One region of the Pedococcus sp. P2_E4 genome, then DNA from elsewhere that is predicted to be linked to it. Evidence: predicted binding sites of a transcription regulator. Region 1 holds the regulator's gene; each other region holds the start of a gene.
What was found. The regulator LexA, encoded in region 1, represses DNA repair genes until DNA is damaged. The targets are predictions, from matches to a motif close to TCGAACANNTGTTCGA.

Region 1 (2,196 bases):
GACGAGCTCGAGGACGCCGACCCAAGTGAACGCCGAGGACTCGTGGAGTCGGCGATGGGTCAGGTCGTGCGTTCCCAGGACTACATCGAGGCGCCGGTGATGTCCCAGGCGCTGGCCGCGGCGGTCCTCGTCTCGGCCTGCGACGACTTCGAGTCGGTGGCGGGGGAGAACAACGTGCCCGCCTGGGTGGACGACGAGCCCCTCGATGTCGACGACCGCCTCGAGGAGCTGGCGACCGCGCTGCTGCGCCGCGTCCTGGACCCCGACGACAACGAACTCTACGAGCTGTGGGCCGACGCCCGCGACGGCGGCGAGAGGTTCACGTCGCGGGTGACCCATTACCTGGATGCATTGGGGGAGTAGGCGCCCCGGGCGATCCGGCCGACCCGGGCGGTCCGGCCGACTCGGCCGAACCGCCGAGGGGTTGGACAAGATGTGGCTTCAGGTGGAGCGCGGCGTCGACCTCGTCCTGCCGCAGGTGCGCCGTGCACCTGGCGGCGGCCTCCATGAGGTCGGCGAGCAGCTCGATCTCGCTGCCGAGGGCGTGGTCGGTCAGCTCCGGGTCGGGCTGGGTCTCCATGTCGGCACAACGCGCGCCGCGGGCGGCCGTTATGGCCACGCGCGGCGCGGGGCGTGGATGTGACCGTTCGGCTGATCTGCCCTCGTCCGAACGGCCGATGGCCCGTGTCACGCCGACCTGGGGAGCTCAGACGCGGCGCAGGACCGCGGTGACCTTGCCGAGGATGGTCGCATGGTCTCCGTCGATGGGGTCGAAGGCCTCGTTGTGCGGCATCAGCCAGACCTTGCCGTCCTTGCGCTTGAACGTCTTGACGGTGGCCTCGTTGTCGAGCATGGCCGCGACGATGTCGCCGTTGTCTGCGGTCGGCTGCTGGCGGACGACCACCCAGTCCCCGTCGCAGATGGCCGCGTCGACCATGGAGTCACCCACGACGCGCAGCAGGAAGAGCTGGCCCTCGCCGACGATCTGCTTGGGCAGCGGGAAGACCTCCTCGACGGACTCCTCGGCCATGATCGGCACACCCGCAGCGATCCGGCCCAGGACGGGGACGTAGGACGCCTCGGGTCGGGCGTCGCCCGAGCCGGTCTCGTCGAAGGTGGCGCTGTCGTCGTCGGGAGCCGCGCCGCCTCGATAGCCCCGGGTGTCGGCCGGCGCGTCGGGCGACACGACCTCGATCGCGCGCGGCCGGTTGGGGTCGCGGCGCAGGAAGCCCTTGCGCTCGAGCGTCGAGAGCTGGTGGGCGACCGAGCTGGGGGAGGTGAGGCCGACGGCCTCGCCGATCTCGCGCAGGCTGGGCGGGTAGCCCCGGCGGTCGACCGAGTTGCGGATCACCTCGAGCACCCGTCGCTGCCGGACGGTGAGACCGTCGCCGCCGTCGCGGTCGGGCAGCTGCTTGACGTTGTCCTCGCTCATGGTGCTCCTCACTCTCGCGTCGGGTGCGCTGACGTGCGGTCGGACCCCACTGTCAGTGGCCTCTGGTGTGCTGTGAGGCATGAACACAGCCTACGGCGTTCGAACGCCTGTGCCAAACATGTGTTCGACGCGTGTCTTGATTCGTTCGAACATGCGTGCTAGAAATCAGTCACACAGTCTTTCGGACATCCGTTCGATCGGCCGGCAGATGGAGGATCCGATGAGTGCAGCAGTCGCCTGGGACGTCGCCCCCGCACCCCTGCGGGTGCCGGTCCGACCGGCTCGTCCGCGGTTGGTTGCCGTGCCGTGTGGACCGCAGGCGCAGGAGCAGGCGCCGGTTGCGCCCTCCACCTCGCTTCGGCTCACCAGGGCCGGCCGGCTCGCGATCACCGCGACCGTCGCGGCGGTGGTCCTCCTGCTCGCCATCACGATGTTCTCCGGCGGCGCGTCTGCGACCGTCATCGACCACTCCACGACGGTGACGTCCGGTCAGACGCTGTCCGACATCGCGGTGCGCGAGCTCCCGCAGCTCCCTGTCGCCGACGCGGTCGCGCGTCTCCAGGTCGCCAACGACCTCACGAGCTCCAACATCCACGCCGGCCAGACGCTGCTCATCCCCGCCATAGGCTGATCCGTCACCCGAGCAGCTGCTGAGCAGATGACGTCGGCGGACGCGTCGGCCGAATAGACGACTGGGCCGAAGGCCGCGTACGCCTGCGGTACTACGCGTTGTCCCCGATGTGCCCGTGGTTGAGCCCGAGGAC
Region 2 (2,196 bases), on a different contig from region 1:
AGGGCTCAGCCCGTGGGTCTGGCGGTGGGTGCCGCAGTGGGTGCCGCAGTGGGTGCCGCAGTGGGTATGGCGCTGGGTGCCGCGGCGGGTACGGCGGGTGTGCTCGTGGGCACGAGGACGTCACCGTGGTGCTGCGGGACCGGCAGCCCGAGGCTGCGGCAGACCAGGTCGAGGAAGGTCTCGGCCTGGCGCAGCAGGTCGTCTGCCTCGCGGGAGGAGATGGCCGGTGACCTGCGCGGACGAGGCGTGGTGAGCTCGAAGAAGTCGGCCCACTCGGACAGCTCGGGAGCCACCGTCGGCAGCAGCTCCCACAGGCTGTGCGGCCCCTGCGGTCGCCAGGTCGTGGGACGGGCTGCGACCAGCGCCGCCGCCGCCCGCAACGCCCCGAGCTGGGCCTGGGTGAACCGCTCGACGACCACGGCGCTCTGACAGGCGGCCAGCAGGGACTGGCGGGAGCGGTCGAGCAGGTCGAGCGCCGACGAGGCATCGCGCAGGGGCGTGGGGGCGACTGCGGTAGAAGGGATGGCGGTGGAAGCGATGGCGGTGGTCATGGCGCGCTCCTCAGTCCGCGACCCGCAGCAGGGTCCACTGGCGCTCGGGCGTCAGCCCGAGGTCGAACACCCCCACCGCGGCGAGCCGGCCGGCGCTGGCCTCCACCCGCCATACCAGCTGCTCGCGCGCGTCGGTGAGCACATCGGTGCCGGCCGGACCGGGCTGGGCGCCACGGCTGGACTGGTGCCGGCCCTGCTGGTCGCGCTGGTCGTACTGGTCGTGGACGTCGCGCCACCAAGGGCGCCGCTCCTTCCACCGGTCGAGGACGGCCCGTACGACGTAGAGCCTGCCGCGCCACACGAAGGCATCGGGCGCAGGGGTGACGTCGTCGCGGGTCTCGCGGACCTCGATGGGCTCGTCGTAGCGGCGGACCACGAATGACTCCTTCTCCAGCGGGGCTGGTGGTGCGGGCTGGTGGTGCGGGCTGGTGTACGCGGGCAGGTGGTGCGGGCTGGTGTACGCGGGCAGGTCGGATCGCCGCACGGCAGTGCGATGACAGGGGGTGGTGTGCGCCCCGCCCGGTGGGCAGGCGGGGTCGAGGCGCCTGGCCACCGGGTCGGGGCAGCACGGACGGCTCCCCCACGGTCCGCGGGACCGGCGCACGGTGTGGGGCCGTGGAGCCGTCGATCCCGCGATGGTGGAGACCATCTGTTCGAACGTGTGTTCGATGATTCGAAGGTACACCCCTGCCCCGACAGGCCGTCAAGGGGCAACCGCAGAATCCTCTGGTCGACACCCTGCGAGCAGCCCTAGCATTCCTGCATGTCGACCGCCGACGCCTCGCCCGCGCCGGACCGCAGCACGCACCCCGCAGTCCAGCGCGTCCTCGCCGCCCTGGCCCTGCACCACGTCGCCCCCCAGGTCGTCACCCTGCCCGACGCGGCCCGCACGGCCGTGGCGGCCGCGGACGCCCTCGGCATCACCCCCGCCGAGATCGCCAACTCCCTCGTGTTCCGCGCCCACGACGCACAGGGCCGGATCACCCCGCTGCTCGTGCTGACCTCGGGCGCCCACCGAGTCGACCTGGTCAAGGTGGCCGACCTGCTCGACGACGTCGACCACCTCGACCGCGCCGACGCCGATTTCGTCCGCGACCACACCGGGTTCGCCATCGGCGGCGTCGCGCCGGTCGGGCACACCTCACCGGTCCCGGCCGTCGTCGACGTCTCGCTGTCCCGCCACCCCTACGTCTGGGCCGCCGCCGGCCACAGCCACACGGTCTTCAGGACGACCTACGAGGAGCTGCTCCGGGTCACGGGAGGCCATGCCATCGAGGTCGCCTGAGCGACCTCACCAGGTCGACCTCACCCGATTGACCTCACCCGTCGACCTCATCCGTCGACCTCACCCAGCCGCAGCCTGGTGGATGCACAGCACGTTCCCGTCGGGGTCGAGGAACCAGGCCGCCTTCTCACCGCCGAGCTCGGCGATGTGGTCGACGGTCTTGAGCTCCGGCAGGTCGTAGTCCTGGAAGACGACCCCACGCCCCTCGAGGTCGGCAAGCTCCGCCGCCACGTCGTCGACCTCCCAGGTCAGCGCCGTGCTCGGGTTCTGGGTCCCTGCCTCGCGCGGGAGCAGGATCAGCGTCGCCCCACCGCTGAGCTGGTACACCAGGCTGCCCTCGTCGTTCGTCCCCAGGAACGG
Region 3 (2,196 bases), on a different contig from region 1:
CTTGGGGGTCGGGGCGGGCTGGCTTGGGGGTCGGGGCGGGCTGGCTTTGGGGTCGGCACGGGCGGCCGGCACCGCCGGGTATGCCGAAGGGCGGGCCGGATCCGGCCCGCCCTGCGGCGATTGACGTGAGGTGCGGTCAGATGCGCCCGTCGCGGTCGACGTCGACCTCGTCGACCTGCGTGCCGGTCGCGGGGTCGGTGTGGCTCACGCGGCGGGCCGAGTAGCCACCGCCAGCGACGCCCCGACGGCTGCCCATGACGAGCGACAGCAGGATGGCCAGGGCACCGGCTGCCATGCAGATCCAGCCGATCATGCCGAGGTTGACAGCGTCGACGGATGCGTTGAGCGCAAAGGTCAGGATCGCGCCGACGACGATGAGGAAGATGCCGACTCCGATGTACATGCTCACTCCTGTGATTGCGGGTGCGGGGTCACCCGGTCATCCGACTCTATCTCTCCGAGCCCCTGACCAGCGGGAACGCAGCGCAAAACCGGCAAACCGACTGGCGGGCACGGTCGGGAGTTCGCAGGCTGGAAGCTGCTCTCCCCGCGGCCTGCGGGCGTTCCGCGGGGGTTCCGCTCCGCGGGCGTTCCGCGGGCGTTCTGCGAGCGTTCTGCGGGCGTACCGCGGGCGGCTGTCAGGAGGGTCTGGTCTGATAGGTGCTGGGAGCTCCGTGTCTGCCTAGATGCGCGCGAATTCCGTTGCCACCATTGGGAATCCGACTTGTATTCGAACACGTGTTCGAGTAGAGTTCTCTCATGGCAGCAGTCGCGACCCTCACCACCGCCCCCACCGGGACGGACCACCTGCTGCGCCAGCTGCACACCCTGCTCGACCGCGCCGACACCAGCGACATCATCGGCGCACCCGCCGCCGCCAGCGCGCTGCACCAGGTCGACCGCCTCATCGCCCGCGTCCAGGCSGTSCGCCTGGCRCTGCTCGCCGAGGCCGACCGRTGCCAGGTCGCCGCCCAGTCCGGTGCCAGCGGCACCCCCGCGTGGCTGGCGTCGGCCACCCGCACCGACGGSGCCGCGGCCTCGCGGGACGTCCGCCTCGCCTCCGCGCTMGACACCACCCTGCCCGCGACCCGGGAAGCCCTGACCGCCGGGGACCTGTCCACCGACCACGCCCGCGTCATCGCCACCRCCGCCTCCGCGCTGCCCGAGCGGCTGCGCCYCGACCAGAAGGCGGCCATCGAGGCGTCGCTCGTGGCAGCCGCCCGACACCTCGACCCCACCACCCTGCGCCGACAGGCCCGCCGCGCCCTCGCCGCAGCGCAAGCCACCCAGGCCGAGGTCGACGCCCACGAAGACCAGGTCCTGCGCGCCGAGGAAGACACCGCCTACCGCAAGACCCGCCTCACCTGGCACCACCACGACGACGGCACCACCACCGGCCACTTCACCCTGCCCACCCTCGCCGCGTCGATCCTGGTCAAGACCATCCAACAGATCGCCTCCCCCCGCCGCTTCGCCCAGACCGCCGCCCGCGCAGCCCGCACCGACGCAGCCCGCACCGACCAAGGCCCAGCCACCAGCGCGGCGACGGTGCGCGAGGCCACCTGGGAAGCGTTCCGCGAAGCCGACAGCGACTGGGCCCACCGCTACGGCACCGCGTTCCTCGAGCTCGTCGAACACCTACCCACCGACACCCTCACCGGCAAGGTCGCCGCCACCGTCATCGTCACCATCGACCACGACACCCTGCGCCGGCAGGTCGGCGCCGCCCACCTCGACACCGGCCACGACCTGTCCGCCAGCACAGCCCGACGCCTGGCCTGCAACGCCGGCATCCTGCCCGCCGTCCTCGACGGCCGACCCGTCCCCCTCGACCTCGGCCGACAAAACCGGTTCTTCACCGAACCCCAACGCCTSGCCCTGGCCACCACCTACGACACCTGCGCCGCCCACGGCTGCGACCGCCCSTACGCCTGGTCCGAACTCCACCACCAGGACCCCTGGAGTCGCGGAGGAACCACCGACCTCGCCCACGCCATCCCCCTGTGCGGACACCACCACCGCCGCATCCACGACCCCGCGTACACCCACCACATCGAAACCGACCCCGGCGGACGCAAGACCGTCACCTACACCCGGCGCACCTAGACATGCGCCTGGACAATGCGCAGGTTCGGGCGAAACGTTGCAGGGCAAGGCGGGTCTCAGTGCTGCCCCTAGGGACCCGGCGACCCGGCT
Region 4 (2,196 bases), on a different contig from region 1:
GCGGGCGCCCGCGGCACCACCGTGCGCCGCACGTCCGAGCTCGACGCCGTCGACGCGCTGATCGTCCCGGGTGGTGAGTCCACGACGATGGACAAGCTGGTCCGGGCCTTCGAGCTGCGCGACCCGCTGCGCGCCCGGCTGGCAGCCGGGATGCCGGCCTACGGCTCCTGCGCTGGCATGATCATGCTCGCCGACCGCATCGCCGACGCCCGGCCCGACCAGGAGACCCTGGGCGGGCTCGACATCACGGTGCGACGCAATGCGTTCGGCCGTCAGGTCGACTCCTTCGAGGAGGACCTGCACATCCGCGCCATCGGGGGAGCGCCCATGCGCGCCGTGTTCATCCGTGCCCCCTGGGTCGAGGAGGTGGGCGAGGGCGTGGAGGTCATGGCCCGCGTCGAGGACGGCCCGGCCGCAGGTAGGATCGTCGCCGTTCGCCAGGGGCCGTTGATGGCCACCTCCTTCCACCCCGAAGTGACCGGCGACCACCGGTTCCACCAGTTGTTCGTCGAGATCGTGAGAGGCAAGGCATGAGCGGCCACAGTAAGTGGGCAACCACGAAGCACAAGAAGGCGGCCATCGACGCCAAGCGCGGCAAGCTCTTCGCCAAGCTGATCAAGAACATCGAGGTCGCGGCCCGCCAGGGTGGCGGCGACCCGACCGGCAACCCCACGCTCTACGACGCCATCCAGAAGGCCAAGAAGTCGTCGGTCCCCAACAACAACATCGACAACGCGGTCAAGCGCGGGTCCGGTGCGACGGCCGGCGGCGCCGACTGGGAGACCATCACGTACGAGGGCTACGCCCCCGGCGGTGTCGCGGTCCTCATCGAGTGCCTCACCGACAACCGCAACCGCGCCGCGGCCGAGGTGCGCACCGCCCTGACCCGCAACGGCGGCCAGCTCGCCGACCCGGGCTCGGTGGCTTACGTGTTCAACCGCAAGGGGGTCGTCATCGTCCCCAAGGGCGACCGCTCCGAGGACGACGTCCTCGAGGTCGTGCTCGAGGCCGGGGCCGAGGAGGTCAACGACAACGGCGACACCTACGAGGTCATCTCCGAGGCGACCGACTTCGTCGCCGTGCGCAAGGCCCTGCAGGACGCCGGGATCGACTACGACTCCGCCGAGGCGTCGTGGGTGCCGAACCTCCAGGTCCCGCTCGACGCCGACGGCGCCCGCAAGATGATCCGCGTGATCGAGGCCCTCGAGGACTCCGACGACGTGCAGGACGTGTTCGCCAACGGTGACATCAGTGACGACGTGCTGGCCGAGCTCGAGGACGACGACGAGTAGGACTGCTCGGTCCGCCAGGCTCGACGAGGGTCCCGGTTCCGCGTGTTGCTCCGCAGACCGGGGCCGGGTCCTGTGTAGCGTTCTTCCCGAACACCTGTTCGGATGACCTGATCGGCTCGAGAGGACCTGCGGCGTGCGCGTACTCGGGGTGGACCCCGGCCTGACCCGCTGTGGCATCGGTGTCGTCGAGGGCGGCACCGGTCGCAGCGTTCGGCTCGTGGCCGTGGGTGTCGTGCGCACCCCGGCCGACCACCCGACGGCGCAGCGGCTGCTCTACCTCCAGGACGAGCTCGACACCTGGCTCGACCGGTTCGAGCCCGACGCCATCGCGGTCGAGCAGGTCTTCGCCGACGTCAACGTCGCGAGCGTCATGACCACCATGCAGGCCTCGGCCGTGCCGATGCTCGCGGCGGCCCGCCGCGGGCTGCCCGTGACCCTCCACACGCCCACCTCGGTCAAGGCGGCGGTCACGGGCTCCGGCCGGGCCGAGAAGGCCCAGGTCACGGCGATGGTGCAGCGGATCCTGCGGATGCAGACCGCCCCGAAGCCCGCCGACGCCGCCGATGCCCTGGCGCTGGCGATCTGCGACCTCTGGCAGGGGGGCYGCACCTCTCGACTGGCCGTCGCGGCTGCGAGCGAGCGCGCCCGCCTGGCCGCCCACCGGGCCGGGGTGGCACCGTGATCGCCTCGGTCCGCGGACCGGTCCGCAGCATCGGGCTCGACCGGGTCGTCGTCGAGGTCGGGGGAGTCGGCATGCTCTTGCACACCACCCCCGCCACCGCGTCCGCCCTGCACCACGGCCAGGAGGCGTCGCTCTCGACGACGCTGGTCGTGCGCGAGGACTCCCTGACCCTCTTCGGCTTCGGCTCCGATGACGAGCGCGACATCTTCGAGCAGGTGCAGA

Region 2: AC1DV7_RS12210 (YbaK/EbsC family protein) is a predicted target of LexA. The motif match lies at 1,205-1,220, and genes of this name have one in related genera.
Region 3: AC1DV7_RS18065 (HNH endonuclease signature motif containing protein) is a predicted target of LexA. The motif match lies at 731-746, and genes of this name have one in related genera.
Region 4: ruvC (crossover junction endodeoxyribonuclease RuvC) is a predicted target of LexA. The motif match lies at 1,379-1,394, and genes of this name have one in related genera.

What each region holds. Positions count from the first base shown of each region.
Region 1 is NZ_JBFUEO010000027.1:40,498-42,693, forward strand. Features, by position in the region: gene AC1DV7_RS13070 (DUF4259 domain-containing protein) at 1-363, shown strand, start outside; gene AC1DV7_RS13075 (hypothetical protein) at 434-643, shown strand; gene lexA (transcriptional repressor LexA) at 707-1,432, opposite strand; gene AC1DV7_RS13085 (LysM peptidoglycan-binding domain-containing protein) at 1,653-2,063, shown strand.
Region 2 is NZ_JBFUEO010000024.1:5,802-7,997, reverse strand. Features, by position in the region: gene AC1DV7_RS12220 (SAV_6107 family HEPN domain-containing protein) at 6-551, opposite strand; gene AC1DV7_RS12215 (DUF6504 family protein) at 562-1,035, opposite strand; gene AC1DV7_RS12210 (YbaK/EbsC family protein) at 1,315-1,836, shown strand; gene AC1DV7_RS12205 (VOC family protein) at 1,897-2,196, opposite strand, start outside.
Region 3 is NZ_JBFUEO010000077.1:2,228-4,423, reverse strand. Features, by position in the region: gene AC1DV7_RS18070 (DUF6458 family protein) at 137-403, opposite strand; gene AC1DV7_RS18065 (HNH endonuclease signature motif containing protein) at 760-2,106, shown strand.
Region 4 is NZ_JBFUEO010000002.1:95,845-98,040, forward strand. Features, by position in the region: gene pdxT (pyridoxal 5'-phosphate synthase glutaminase subunit PdxT) at 1-534, shown strand, start outside; gene AC1DV7_RS01945 (YebC/PmpR family DNA-binding transcriptional regulator) at 531-1,292, shown strand; gene ruvC (crossover junction endodeoxyribonuclease RuvC) at 1,426-1,974, shown strand; gene ruvA (Holliday junction branch migration protein RuvA) at 1,971-2,196, shown strand, end outside.